Limibacter armeniacum: one gene and its partner. The protein of the gene in region 1 interacts with the protein of each later gene in a pairwise test. Links are inferred from orthologs where the notes say so. Each region holds a gene or a part of one and is shown in the gene's direction. Other genes may lie near its edges. The genes, in order: recJ and V6R21_RS09245.

Region 1 (7,393 bases):
TGATTATAGGCTACATGCTGACGGTAAACGTAAAGCTTACCTTGTGGGCTTTGGCGCCACTTCCTTTACTTTCAGTGAGTATCTATTATGTAAATAACCTGATTAATAAAAGGTCTGAAGCTATTCAGAAAAGCCTTTCAGGAATGTCAACTTTTGTACAGGAAGCATTCTCAGGCATTCGTGTGATCAAGGCATTTGTCAGGGAGAAAGATTCAGCAGGCTTGTTTGATGATGCAGCCAATGACTATACAGACAAGCAGTTGTCTTTGGCTAAAGTAAATGCCCTTTTTTATCCTTTGATGTTGGTGCTAATTGGCTTGAGTACTATTCTTACGGTGTATGTTGGAGGTATTGAAGTGATTAGAGGCTCTATCACACCTGGTAATATTGCAGAGTTTATCATGTATGTCAATATGCTTACATGGCCTGTAACATCATTGGGTTGGGTAACAAGTATTGTACAGCGAGCAGCAGCATCTCAGAAGCGAATCAATGAGTTCTTGCATACTGAAAATGAGATTGTCTCAATCAGTAATTTGGAAGAGCCGATCAAAGGTAAAGTAGCTTTTGAAGATGTGACATTGGTATACCCTGATTCAGGTATTGAGGCGGTAAAGAAGGTATCTTTTGAGATAAACGAAGGAGAGACACTGGCAATTTTGGGGACAACAGGCTCAGGAAAGAGTACGATTGCCAACCTGCTTTGCCGTATGTATGATCCAACAGATGGACGAGTATTGATCGATGGGAGAGATATCAAGCTCTTTGATATCAATCACATTCGAAATAAAATGGGGTATGTACCTCAGGATGTATTCCTATTCTCAGACTCAATCCGTAACAATATAGCCTTTGGTAAGGATGATGCGACAGAGGAGGAAATCATTCAGGCAGCCAAGGATGCAGACCTTTGGAACAATATATCCATGTTTGACAAGGGCTTGGAAACAGTCTTGGGAGAAAGAGGGATTACCCTTTCAGGAGGACAGAAACAGAGAACATCAATTGCACGTGCATTGATCCGTAAGCCTACTGTTCTGATTTTGGATGATTGCCTTTCGGCTGTGGATACCAAGACGGAGAATGCAATCTTGAATAACCTGCAAGGTATTATGGAGAACCGTACCAGTGTCATTATTTCTCATAGGGTATCATCTGCTAAGTTGGCAGACCGTATTCTGGTATTGGATCAGGGAGAAGTTGTAGAAACAGGCACGCATGCAGAACTTATGGAAAAGCAGGGAGCTTATAAGGAGTTGTATGAAAAGCAGGTGAGTACAGGTACCGAAGCTGAATAGTTATCAGTGGTTCAGCTTCTAAACGTATGTCTTTTATTAGGACGTATTTTATATTATAATTGAATTATACTTCCATATAACCTATAAATATTTTAGGTTATGATAAAGTATGATATTACCATAACTGATATAAGAAATAGCTAAAAACCTATGAATGACGCCTGGTACCAAGTCATTTACCAGCTACAAGAATATTTTACCGTATGGGCAGTGCTGTTGGGGGCAAGTGTCATCTCTATGCTGGTATTTCTGATTTATAATCCCAAAAAGAAGTTTCAGACCGAAGAAGATCGGATGCAATACCTTTTCAACGAGCTGAAAGTCTCCAAAGCCAATGCTGATAAGATCATGGAAGTTTATGAGCAGCGTTTGGAGGACAAAGAGCTGGAGATAAAGCAGAGAGAACGCCGTCTGAAAAGTATTGAAGAGCAAATTGCAGCACAGGAAAGCGATTTGTTGTATGTGACTGATTTGCCTGAAGACCTTCAGGGACGTATTGTCACAGCCAAGCGCCGAACCAATTATAAAATGCTGCTGCTAGGTATCTTATTTGGAGGACTAGTAGGGGTGATTTTAATGTTGTTGATATTAAATCAGGATACCCTGATGTCATGGTTCTAGCAACCTGAATAAAACATTGATAAACTGAAACGAAAGGTCAGAAACAGGAATTAGATTTTTGTTTCTGACCTTTCGTTTTATCTTTTGAACTCAAAACTATCTTACTCTGCTGAGAGTATAATTGAGATATACATGAAGCACACCGTTTGGAAAATAAAAGAACAGGCAACGCCAGAACAGGTAGGGGTACTTTGTAACGCTATTAACGTTAGTGCCCCAATGGCATCTTTGTTATTTCAGAGAGGTGTAACAGATTATGATTCAGCTAAAAAGTTCTTCAGAGGAGGTTTATCGCTTTTGCATGACCCTGCACAGATGGCAGACATGTCAAAAGCAGTAAACCGTCTGTCAGAAGCATTGGAAAATGAGGAGCAGATTCTGTTTTATGGCGACTACGATGTAGATGGAACGACTTCAGTCGCCATGTTTTTGTCATTTTTCAAAGATGTTTATCCGTATGTTGACTATTATATTCCAGATAAATACCGTGAAGGATATGGGATTTCCGATAGGGGATTAGCATATGCAGAAGAAATAGGGGCAACGCTTATCATTACTTTGGATTGTGGTATTCAGGAAGTAGAACAGGTTCAGAAAGCGAAAGAAAGCGGGATTGAGGTTATCATCTGTGACCATCATCAACCTGATGATGTATTGCCATCGGCAGTAGCCATACTGAATCCAAAGCGTGAAGACTGCCCTTATCCGTATAAAGGACTTTCAGGTTGTGGAGTTGGGTTTAAGCTGCTTCAGGCTTTTTGTCAGGAGCATGATGTGCCAGAGGATGATCTTTGGAGACTAACAGACTTGTTGGCTGTAAGTATAGCTTGTGATATTGTACCGATTACGGGAGAAAACAGGGTTTTAGCCAAAGAAGGGTTGAGGAGGTTGGAATCAACAGAGAACTATGGGCTTCAGGCATTGATGAAAAGAATCAAAGGAGATGAGCCAGTGACAATTTCCAAGTTAGTATTTGGTATGGGGCCAAGGTTGAATGCAGCAGGTAGAGTAGCGCATGCCAATCTTTCAGTTAAGTTATTGACTTCTAATTCTCATACAGAGGCTGAAAACTTTTTGAAAGATATTGAAACAAAGAATCAGCAAAGGAAAGCGTATGACCAGTTGGCAACTGCTCAAGCACTACAGATGATTAAAGAAAATGGATGGGGAAATAGGTTCAGTACCGTTTTATACCATCCTGATTGGCACAAAGGTGTGGTAGGTATCGTAGCATCACGTTGTACGGAGGTATATTACCGACCTACAGTCGTATTAACTTTTTCAGATGGTTTTGTAACAGGTTCAGCACGTTCGGTCGGTGACTTTGATCTTTATGGTGCTTTGCATGAATGTCGTGAATATTTTATTTCCTTTGGAGGACATAAAGCTGCCGCTGGGATCAAGCTCCTGCCAGATGATGTAGACAGTTTTAGAGTAAAGTTTGAAGAGGTTGTCAAAAACAAACTTAATGGGGAAGAGTTTGTAGAAGAGTTACCTATAGATGTTTGTTTGAATTTGGATCAGGTAACTGCCAATTTTTATACCCTAATACAGCAAATGCGTCCTTTTGGTCCCGAAAACCGACAACCCCTATTTATGTCAGAAAGGCTGAACGTCTCAGGGAATGTAAGGGTTTTAAAAGATAAACACCTGAAGTTTACCGTCAGGCAGGAGGGTAGGTTACATCGCTATGAAGCCATAGGATTCGGGATGGCTACTGACTATTTGTCACTTTTGGAAAGTGGAGAGTCTTTTGATATCTGTTACCATATACAAGCTAATGAATATCGTAACAATCGTTTCTTACAATTAGTCATTAAAGATATAAGAATACATGGCAAGGCTTGAGGAATAGTATTACTTGACTAAGCTTGCTGCCAAACTATAAAACCGCTAAAACAATATGGGAGGAATTGTCATAACGCCAGTTGTGCGTACACTACTACTGATCAATGTTGGGATATATGCCGTTCAGGCACTTTTGAACCTACCATTAGATGACTGGTTGGGGTATCATTATATTCACTCAAGTGAGTTTCAGCCATACCAGCTGATTACGTTCATGTTTGTACATGCCAATTTTGATCACCTATTCAGTAATATGTTGGGCTTGTTTTTCTTTGGGCCTGTTTTGGAACATGTATTGGGACAAAAGCGTTTTTTGGTACTCTATATGGTAGCTGGAGTTGGTGGAGGGTTACTTTATGGCGCATTGAACTACTATGAGGTCCATCAAATTGAAGTAGCTGCCAGAGAGTTTCTTAATTCTCCAACACCTGAGTTGTTTCAGCAGTTTATTACTGATCATGGAACAGCAGTAGGAACCTGGCTATCACAAAATGAGGCTTATGCTTTGGCTTATGATCAGTTGCCAGCCCATCCAGAAAGTGCAGCATTGATAGATAAAGCATCTTTTATAGTAAAAGAGATCTATGGCTTTTTCTCAGGCATACCAATGGTAGGGGCCTCAGGAGCAATTTTTGGTATCTTGATTGGTTTTGGATACCTGTTTCCTAACAAACAGATTATGTTACTTATCCCACCGATTCCAATGAAAGCTAAATACCTGATTGGTGCATACTTGGCTTATGAAGTGTACATGCTTTGGAGACAAAACCCTGGTGATAATGTTGCACACTTGGCACACTTGGGGGGAGCCTTATTTGCGTTTATTTTGTTGAGAAATTGGGGTTACAAACCAATGAGCTAAACAATATAAACCCCTTATTCGTAATCATAATGGAAGGTTTTGTATTGAAATATTAATATTTACATATTCCTCCAAATTGATTACATTGTTGTAAATATTTGATGGTCCATTCCAATGAAGATATAAGCAGATGAACAGTTTTGTTACCGACCTGAAAGCAACCTGGAATAAACCAAACAGTGGTTTGGCAAGGCTAATAATCATTAACGTCATTGCTTTTGTAGTAATGAGTTTGATTTCCTTGGTCTGTAGGTTTACGGGGTTTGAAGGCTTTTTTAATGAGTACATTTTTAGGAATATCGCCTTGCCGCCGGATATAAGTGATTTTATCGTCAGACCTTGGACGTTGATTACTTATTTTTTCAGCCATAGCTTACAGGAGTTCTTCCACATATTGTTCAATATGTTGATGCTCTATTGGTTTGGAGTTATTTTTATGGAGTTTTTGGGAAGTCGAAAGCTTGTGGTACTGTATATCTTGGGAGGATTAGTTGGTGGACTTCTATACCTCACAATGTATAATCTTGTTCCTTACTTTATTAGTAGACAGCCTGTGGGGATGATTGGAGCTTCTGCATGTGCTTATGCAATTGTGGTAGGTGCAGCAACACTGTCTCCAGATTATCGAATGAACCTGCTTTTCTTTGGGCCTGTAAAAATCAAATATATAGCAGCGGTTACAATCTTCATTTCACTGATCGGAACCTCAGGAGCAAATGCTGGCGGTAATTTGGCACACTTGGGTGGAGCACTGATAGGGTTTGTTTACATCAAGGCACTTAAAGCCGGAACAGACTTGGGTAAGCCGGTATCAGCTGTATTGGATTTCTTCTCTAATATTGGAAAACCATCATCCAGCCTAAAGGTGACTTACCGTAAGAACTCAGGTTCAAAGAAGGGAAAGGGGGCAAAAGATGGAGAGCCAGATCAAGAGATTGTAGATGCAATCTTGGATAAGATTTCTGAAAAAGGGTATGAAAACCTAACTCAGGAAGAGAAGCAAATCCTGTTTAAAGCGAGTCAGAAAAAAGGTTAATAATCTTAGAATAATAATAAATGAAAAGGGAATCTGAATTACTCAGATTCCCTTTTTTAATATCAGTCATTGCCGTTTTCAATCTCTTTTGTAATCACCTTAAGGTTTTCTTTTACAAAGTTGATTTTTTCTAGCAGTTTGTCCTTGTCTTCATCAATGATGGTCACGTGACCCATCTTACGGTGAGGCTTGGTATAAAGCTTACCATACAAATGGACATAGATTCCTTCTTGAGCAAGAACTTCATTCAGTCCTTCATAAACAGCTTTTCCTTCATATCCAGGTTCGCCCAATACATTTACCATTGCAGAAGGTGTACGCAGTTTAGTGCTACCCAAAGGCATATCCAATATAGCTCTTAGATGTTGCTCAAACTGAGAAGTATAGTTGGCTTCGATTGTTTGGTGACCGCTGTTATGTGTTCTTGGAGCAATCTCGTTTACAAGGACTTTTCCATCCTTTGCAACAAAAAGTTCTACCGCCAGCAGACCTACAAACTCCATTTTGTTTACAAGGTCAGTTGCAATCTCTTCTGCTCTTTGTGCTACCTCTTCTGAAATCTCAGCAGGTCCCAACAGGTAATCTACTAAGTTAGCATCATGGTAAACCAATTCAACTGGAGGGAAAGCTTTTGTCTCTCCTTTTTTGTTACGGGCAATAATGATAGAGATCTCTTTTTCGATATCTACGAGTTTTTCTAATACTGAAGGAGCATCAAAAGCTTCTTCAAAGTCTGACTCGTCTTTCAGTTTCAGAACGCCTCTGCCATCATAGCCGCCTTTTCCGATTTTTTGTACAGCGGGTAGGAAATTCTTGAAGTCTTCAAGCTCTTTTTTGTCGCTGATCAGGAAGAAGTCAGAAGTAGGAATATCGTTTTCACGATAGAACTGCTTCTGTGTACGCTTGTCCTGAATCATGCGGATCAGGCTAGGTTGAGGATAAACCTTAACTCCCTGTCTTTCGAGCTCTTCCAATGCCTCTGTGTTTACATTTTCGATTTCGATTGTAAGCACGTCCACATCTTCTCCGAACTGCATTACGGTTTTGTATTCCGTAAGTGCTCCTACCACAAATTCATCTGCTAGATTGCTGCATGGTGCCGACGGGTCTGGATCCAATACTTTTGTATACAGATTCAGGTTGATACCTGACTGAATGAGCATCCTCCCGAGTTGTCCGCCTCCCAGAACACCTAACTTGAATTGCTTGTCCGCTTGTTCTTGCATAAAAAATGGATATAGTGATTAATTGTAGTGTAGGAAAAGTAGAAAGCTACTTTTCCTGACAGTACCTCATACTATTAAAGATCAAAACCGATATCGGTTCTGTAGTATTTCTTTTCAAAGTTTACTGCTTTAGCAGCTTCAAAAGACTTGGCCAATGCTTCATCTTTATCCTTGCCAAATGCTGTTAAGGCGATTACACGTCCACCTGCTGTAACTACTTCACCAGCTTCGTTAAAGGTTGTTCCAGCATGGAAAGGAATTACATCTTTTACCTGACCAATGCCAGTCATGACTTTACCTTTCTCATAGCTTTCAGGATAACCACCTGATACAAGCATTACTGTTGTTGCTGTCTCTTCTGTGAACTCAACAACTGCCTTTTCCAGCTCTTTGTTTCCTGCCAGCTCAAAGATTTCCAGCAAGTCTGATTTCAGACGAGGGATAACTACTTCTGTCTCAGGATCCCCCATTCTTACATTATATTCGATTACATAAGGCTCTC
Region 2 (7,500 bases), on another replicon or contig:
TTGTGAAATGGCAGGTGTTGAAGCTTTTTTGCCGTAAAACTGTTCTGTTAAATCCTTATTTAGACTGAATTTTGATAGTGGCAAAGGTAATTATTACAAATGCTTTTTACTATAAATGTTTGGACTTAACCTCTAAAAAGTTTTAATGTTAAGCCTTATCAGAAGCAAAAAAAGTACAACCATTTCCTTAGGAAGTGGTATTTTTATGTCTGAATTTAGAAAGAAATCAAGCAAAGCCTTTGGAAAAAGGTGATGTGAAATATAGAATTAAAAGAAGGTCAGACGCTTATATTGCCTTTGTGTGGTAAGTGTTCCCGACTGATTTTTAGCTTATGAAAGTCTGCATCGCAGAGAAACCGAGCGTGGCAAAGGAAATTGCCATGGTAATAGGCGCCAAGCAGCGCAGAGATGGGTATTATGAGGGAAATGGGTATCAGGTAACCTGGACTTTTGGACACTTGTGTACCTTGAAGGAACCTCAAGACTATGATCCAGCACTGAAAAGGTGGGACTTAACCACTTTGCCGATTATCCCTGTGAAGTTTGCCATTAAGATTATGGAAGACAAAGGGGTGAAGCAGCAGTTCAATGTGATCAAATCATTGGTGGCAAAAGCGCAGGAAGTGATCAACTGTGGTGATGCCGGGCAAGAGGGAGAACTTATACAGCGTTGGGTTTTGCAAGAAGCTCGTTGCCGTGTTCCTGTCAAGCGATTGTGGATTTCATCTTTGACTGAAGAAGCGATTCGTGATGGTTTCCGTGCACTGCGTGATGCCAAAGAGTTTGACCTTTTATATGCTGCAGGTAGCTCTCGGGCTATTGGAGACTGGCTGCTTGGGATCAATGCAACGAGACTTTATACACTAAAATACGGGGCTTTTGGGCAGGTATTATCCATTGGCAGGGTACAAACGCCAACCTTGGCACTGATAGTCAACAGACAAAAAGAGTTGAACAATTTTACACCTGAAACTTATTGGGAGCTTAAAACCAAGTACAGGGATGTTCTCTTTACAGCGAGAGGTGAGCAACTGGATGAATTTGGGGCTTTTGAAGGCAAGTTCAAGGATAAGGAAAAAGCCGAAGAACTGGTTAGGTCTTTAGAAAATCAGCCATTTACCATCACGTCATTTACAAAGAAAAAAGGAAAGGAAACACCTCCTAAGCTTTTTGACTTGACTTCATTGCAGGTGACTTGTAATAAGAAGTTTGGGTTTTCAGCTGACCAGACACTGAAGTTGGCTCAGAGCTTATACGAAAAGAAGGTGTTGACTTATCCAAGGGTTGATACAACACACTTGCCTAACGATGTATTTCCGCAAGTGCCGGCTATATTGAAAACCTTGCACAAGTTTGCAGATCAGGTGCAGCCGCTTCTGGGTAAACCGATCAAGAAGTCAAAGAAGGTATTTGATGATAAGAAAGTCACTGATCACCATGCCATTATTCCTACAAAAGTGGCAGCTAAAGGACTTGCACATAACGAGCAGGTAGTTTATGATCTGGTGGCATTGAGGTTTATAGCAGCATTTTACCCTGATTGTATCGTATCCAAAACAGAAGTATTGGGTGATGTAAAAGGTATTGAATTTAAAGTTACAGGTAAACAGATCCTTGATCCGGGATGGCGTGTATTGTTTCAGAAAGAGGAAGAGGCTGCCAAGAGAGCTAGAGAGCAAAGGAAGAAAAGAGGGGAGGAGGACGATGATGACGACAATAAGGGACAGGAAGATCAGGAACAGGTATTGCCTGAATTTAAGAAGGGCGAGAGTGGTCCGCACGAACCTCAATTGCAAGAAAAGGTAACCTCTCCACCTAAATTGTACACTGAAGCAACCCTACTTAGGGCAATGGAAACCGCAGGTAAACAGGTGGAAGATGAGGAGTTGAGAGACCTGATGAAAGAGAATGGGATAGGAAGACCTTCTACTAGAGCAGCAATCATCGAGACACTTTTCAGAAGAAAGTATATTCGAAAGGAACGTAAGAACCTTGTGCCTACACAAACAGGGACCGAATTGGTGGACACCATCCAAAATGAGATGTTGAAGTCTGCTGAACTGACAGGTGTTTGGGAGAAAAAATTACGTGAGATCGAGGATGGGACTTATCAGGTTGCCAATTTCATGAATGAAATGAAAGAAATGGTAACAGAAGTAGTTCAAACAGTGAAATACGATCAGAATGCCAAACGAATAGTAACTGAAGATCCTGAAGAAAAACCAGAGCATAAAACAGCTGCAACAGCTGACAAGAAGAAAAAGGCTGTTTCAGATAAAAAAATAACATGTCCGAAGTGCGGAGAGCATGAAGTTGTAAAGGGAAATACAGCTTATGGTTGTCTAGGAAACAAGGATAAATCTTGTGATTTTGTAATAGGGTTTGAATTTGGAGGTAAAAAACTAACAGATAAGCAATTACAGTCTCTGATTATAAAAGGTAAAACCCCAAGTATAAAAGGACTTGAAATAGATGGACAAAAAGTGGAGGGATACCTTACTTTGGATAAGCGTTTTAAGGTGGCTTTTCACAAAGTAGAAGAGGCTCTGCTAACTTGCCCTAAGTGTAAGAAATATGAAGTAGTGAAAGGGAAGACGGCCTTTGGTTGTTTGGGGAATAAATACAGGACTTGCAATTTTGTGGTTCCATTTGAAATCAGGGGTAAAAAGTTGTCTGAAAATCAGATTAAGCAGCTGGTTCAAAAAGGAAAGACAGGTAAGCTATCAGGGTTTGAGGTTAATGGTGATAAATTTAACGCCAAACTGATCTTGGATGCGAACTGTACCATTCAATTTGAAAAAATGGATTAGTAAAATATAGGAAAAGCCGTTACCAATCGAATGGTAACGGCTTTATTATTATTCAACACTCTACGGTACACTTTTTTATAACCAACTAAAAACCAGTTTTTCAGATGGTGTTTTGGAACTAATTCCCCTCCAAAACTTCTTCCAAAGTCCTTTGATCTCATTACCTACTTGGCGGGGTCTCGTACAGAAATGCTCCTGCAACAGATCTTTTCCCTTTCTGAAATAGCTGTTCTCCCTGTAACCGTGGTTCTTTACTTTTATGTTTTGTACTTTTTCATGGAAAGCCACGCCAAATAAGTGACAAACAGCAAAGGCCATACACACCACAGCAAAAAGTCTTTCAAGCCGATCCAATTTGGTCAGGTGAGTGGCTTCCAGGTTGAATCCCCGCCCTTTGAGCGACTGGAAGAACACCTCGATGCTCCACCGTTTTCTATAGCTTGACAGCAAGCCGCTTTTCATCAGGTTTGAGACTACGATCAGGTAGTCCTTTCGCCCGTTTTTATCCTTGGTCATCTGCATGGAAAGAGTCAGGTCCATTCCATAGATCGTCGCTCTTCGGTCAGTGCAACGAAAACCTTCTTTGCTCCATACCTCTCCTGTTTTCTCCACACCATCGATGTTGATTTTGTGGTGTGATGGAATCCGAACGCAGAAGACAATCCCTTGCATGGTCATAAACCGAAGCCACTTTTTGCCGATAAACTCTCGGTCTGCAATCACTTTCCCGATCCGCTCGGGAGGTACAATCTGAAGCACTTCCTTCAGCAAATCAATACGCTCCTGCTGGTGGCTGTTTCCTTTTTTGTCCAGTAGCCGAAAAGCCAGTGGGAAACCCACGCCATGACTGTAGGCCGTCACGGCCAGAATATTCACTGCCTGCTTTCTGGACTGCCAGTTGGTTCGGTCAATGCAGAGGGTGATCTTTCCGGATGGCAGGCAGGAAAACAACCATGCCATCAGGGCCTGATAATTGAACACAGCTCCTGACATAAAGCGTTTGACTTGCTTGGTCCGAGAAGCTTTTTGTGCCTTGGATGGCAAGTTTTTGGCTATCTGATGAAATTGCACATTTTCATCTTCCACCAAGGCCGTAATTAGCTTGGCTAGTACCTGTTTGCTTGGTTTGCCTTTGACGATTTGGAAACCGCAGAGGATTTCAAGTATATTTGCAGTCAACATAAAGGTAAAGGTCTGGCTTGTGGTTTTGGCGAACGGCAAAGTTAGACCTTTGCTTTTTCTTGCCCCAATCAGCCCTTAAATAACCTGCAAATATCCTGTAATCCAGTATTACACCCTTAACTCACTTTGTTATTAAAACTGTACCGTAGAGTGATTATTCAATAAAAATACGATCTTCACCTGTAAACTTTGGTGACTGTACTGATAATACTTTTAAAGGTTTGTTGCCCATGACTTTTATAACTGCATGAGGAGTTCCTTTTGGTATAAAAATATAATCTCCTTTTTGAATATTTAAAGTTTGTTCACCCAATAACATTTCAGCTTTACCATCAAGAATATAAACACTCTCAGTATGGTGAATATGTTTATGCTTTCTAACAGACGTCTTAACCCAGATTATAAAAGAAGTTACCTGTTCGTTGGATGCAATGGGCTTTACATGGACATTTTCATAAACAGTGTTTGGTTCAATTTTTTCTAAACTGGTTATGTTTTGACCATTACAGTAAAGCGTAAATACAAACCAAAATACAAAGGTTGTTATCAAGTACTTGATCATATATTAGCGGATATAAACCAACATTTGACCAGAAAAGAACTTGTGAGCGTCTTGTGCGGTGACGATAGGGATTTCCTCCATAGGTACATGACCAGCATCTTCATATATGATCATCGAGGCATCAGCAATCTTGTCACTGAATTTGGTTGCCAATTCTGAAGGAATCCATACATCTTTTTTACCCCACATGATTAAAGTAGGAGCATAGACTTGTCCAATCATGGAGGTGTTATCTTTTTTAGGCATGGAAATTCTGTCTATAAAAGCCTGCCTGTTTCCTGACCTTAAGAGTGTTTGGTGGTAGCGGTTAACCAACTTGTCATCTACTTTTGAATCATCTCCATAAACCTCAAGCAGGTTCTGTTTTACTAAAAATTTCGGTGTGCAATAGCGTAAAGCCTGTTGTATTAGTGGTGTTTTGGTAAGATCAAATACCCAAGGTGAAGTAGTGGTCTCATTGCGAATGCCACTAGGAGAAATAAGAATAAGTTTATTGACTTTTGCAGGGTGGCGGGCGGTGAAGTTCCATGCTATTTCCCCTCCAAGAGAGTTTCCGACTAAATAGCACTCATCAATTTTTAGTGAATCCAAAAGTGTTGACAGCATTCTGTCGTACATAGCAATAGAATAATCTTTATTAGGGTGTGGACCAGACAGACCAAAACCAGGGAGGTCCAGTCGGATAATTCTATAATCTTGGCGTAATTGTTTTCGCCATCCATCCCACGTTTGTAAGGAGGAAGCTGTCCCGTGAAGCAGTATGAGTGGTATTCCTGTCCCTTCATCTTGGTAGTGGACAGTCATTCCTTCAAAATTCAAGTAGTGTGAATAGGCGTTGGCAAAGTGTTTTTTGAGTTTTTCAGCAGGTATGTCGCTGTAAAAGTGGAAACCAACAAAAGTGGCAATCACAGCTACAAGGGTTACAGTAGCAATTTTCTTGTACATGGTAGTTCAATCGTAGTTGTTTAATAGGGTTTTTAGCTTAATGTTAACAATTTGATGTTTTTTAAATGATAATTCAAATAAAAACCCCTTAAATGATATTGATGTACAATGTTTTTTGATTGTGTAAAAAGAAAACCACTTCATTATAGAAGTGGTTTTATAGGGAAATTTATTGTATTTGAATTGCTTAGTTAGAAGTCTGCTTATTAGTAAAGGTCTTACATCTAGCAATCATTTGTCTTGTCCAAATAAGTTGTTCTTTGTTATATTCTTGAGTCTCTTTAAACCTTAAAACCAAATACCTTTCACAGGCTTCAAAAGCTGCTAATGCTTTTGAATACTCCTCCATTCTTAAAAATAATAGTCCTTTTTCTTGCTCACGTTCTGGTTTGAAATTGATGAAGTCTTGGTTTTCAATATTAAGTAGAGCTAAGGCATCTTTGTTGCTTTTGTTAGTGTTTTGAAGGTGTCGGCTAATATTAGCCTTTAAGAGGTATGCTTCTTCAGTAGGCCATTGACTCGCAATGATTTTATCCAAGAGTTCGGAAGCTAATTCAAAGTTTCTGTTGTGAATTTCAATGGTAGCCAAAGCTTGTAAACTAGGAACTACCATTCTTTGGAAACGGTAGTCAGGATTGGGTTCACTTGATATATATTCAAGTTTTTTTAGCCTCTTTTTTAAGCTTGGATGGCTGTCAAGCAACCCTGTCCATTCTTTACTTCCGCTACGTGTATAATGTTTGCCAGCTCTCTCCAAGACTCTGCCTAAAGCATGTTTATCTTTTCCTTGTGTAATTAGCCATTCTTGTGCAATCTTATCAGCAGCTGTTTCATCATTTCTTGAATAAGAAGCACCGATAACCTGTTGAATAGCTGCAGTTGCATTATTAGAAAGTGTGCCGGCAACTACTGTGGCAATATAACTATTAGTAAGCGAATAGTTTTTCTTCTCAGCGTTCACTGCAGCTGCTGTCATAGCTGCAGTGTCAATGATATTACCTATGGTAGTCGTTGTTTTATGGGTCTTGTATTGCTTTAAATTGTGATCCAAGACAAGATGAGCTACTTCATGAGCCAAAATTGCCTCTAACTCATCCTCATTTTCTATCAGAGACAGCAGGCCTGTGGTTATAAATATACTACCGTCGTGTGTAGAGAAGACATTAAGTTCAGTTGATTTTATAATTTGAATATTAAGGTCTTTGTATCTACCTGGTAATACTAAATCAGTAGGAAATACCTCCATCAAGTTTTGATACAGGTAATCTTCCATCATAGGGTCATTCAGAAAGTTATAGTTATTAAGTTTTTTGCTTAGATATTTTTTAGACTTTATGTCTAACTCATTTCTGTTGTTATAATCTTGATAAACCTTTCCATTATTTGATATTTTTGGTTTTCTGTATTTAAGCCATTGGGCTGTCCAAAAATCAGCTTCAAAATCTTGTGCAAACAAGGTGTGGGGAAGGAGTGAAATAAATGTGAGTAATAAAAAATACTTTTGCATAGTAGATAGGGTTTTAAATTGAATTTGGGTGCTTGTTTATATTGTGACAATTGAAAAGTAATATAGTCAAAAAAATATATTTTTCTCATAAAAAAATAGAGCGGAATGAGATTGATTTCTTGTTAGGAGGTGAGTTTTTATATGTTTGAAGTGTAGGTGGGTGTTTATGTTTAATTTGTTTGTTGTAATGAAATTTTGTTGCTTTTATTAAATTTATATATATATAGGTTTTTCTGTTGAGTGTTTTGTGATTGTAGTTTTCTCGATGTTAACATTGTAAATTTTTAATGATTAACTGGGTGGTGAAGTTGTGTTTTGAGATTGTTTGTTAGTTGAAATATTGTTGATTCAATTAGTTAATTGTGTTTTTTGATTTTGTGTTCAATATAGCCCTAAGCGCTCTCTTATTGTTCTCTTGGTAATGGAAAGAGGTAACCTAAATTAAATCATTAGAAGGATTTGGAGTGAAATTTTTAAATATGGGGTGGGTGGTC

The links.
Region 2: the proteins of recJ (region 1) and V6R21_RS09245 interact in binary tests that used the Escherichia coli proteins (3 or more experiments, as listed by UniProt). The link is inferred for Limibacter armeniacum from one-to-one orthologs.

What each region holds. Positions count from the first base shown.
Region 1 is NZ_JBAJNO010000009.1:2,790,626-2,798,018, forward strand. Bases 1,446-4,409 are described here. They hold recJ (single-stranded-DNA-specific exonuclease RecJ), read left to right. Parts: upstream 1,446-2,051; coding sequence 2,052-3,767; downstream 3,768-4,409. Other genes in these bases: V6R21_RS29375 (hypothetical protein), read left to right, coding at 1,449-1,919; V6R21_RS29385 (rhomboid family intramembrane serine protease), read left to right, coding at 3,823-4,409. Also shown: V6R21_RS29370 (ABC transporter ATP-binding protein), read left to right, coding at 1-1,298; more of V6R21_RS29385, read left to right, coding at 4,410-4,629; V6R21_RS29390 (rhomboid family intramembrane serine protease), read left to right, coding at 4,760-5,665; V6R21_RS29395 (5-(carboxyamino)imidazole ribonucleotide synthase), read right to left, coding at 5,728-6,891; purD (phosphoribosylamine--glycine ligase), read right to left, coding at 6,966-7,393. UniProt on the Escherichia coli protein: Single-stranded-DNA-specific exonuclease.
Region 2 is NZ_JBAJNO010000008.1:810,940-818,439, forward strand. What follows is about bases 1-3,071. They hold V6R21_RS09245 (type IA DNA topoisomerase), read left to right. Parts: upstream 1-332; coding sequence 333-2,810; downstream 2,811-3,071. Other genes in these bases: V6R21_RS09250 (IS4 family transposase), read right to left, coding at 2,886-3,071. Outside these bases: more of V6R21_RS09250, read right to left, coding at 3,072-3,992; V6R21_RS09255 (cupin domain-containing protein), read right to left, coding at 4,147-4,554; V6R21_RS09260 (alpha/beta fold hydrolase), read right to left, coding at 4,558-5,499; V6R21_RS09265 (M48 family metallopeptidase), read right to left, coding at 5,687-7,006; V6R21_RS32410 (hypothetical protein), read right to left, coding at 7,480-7,500.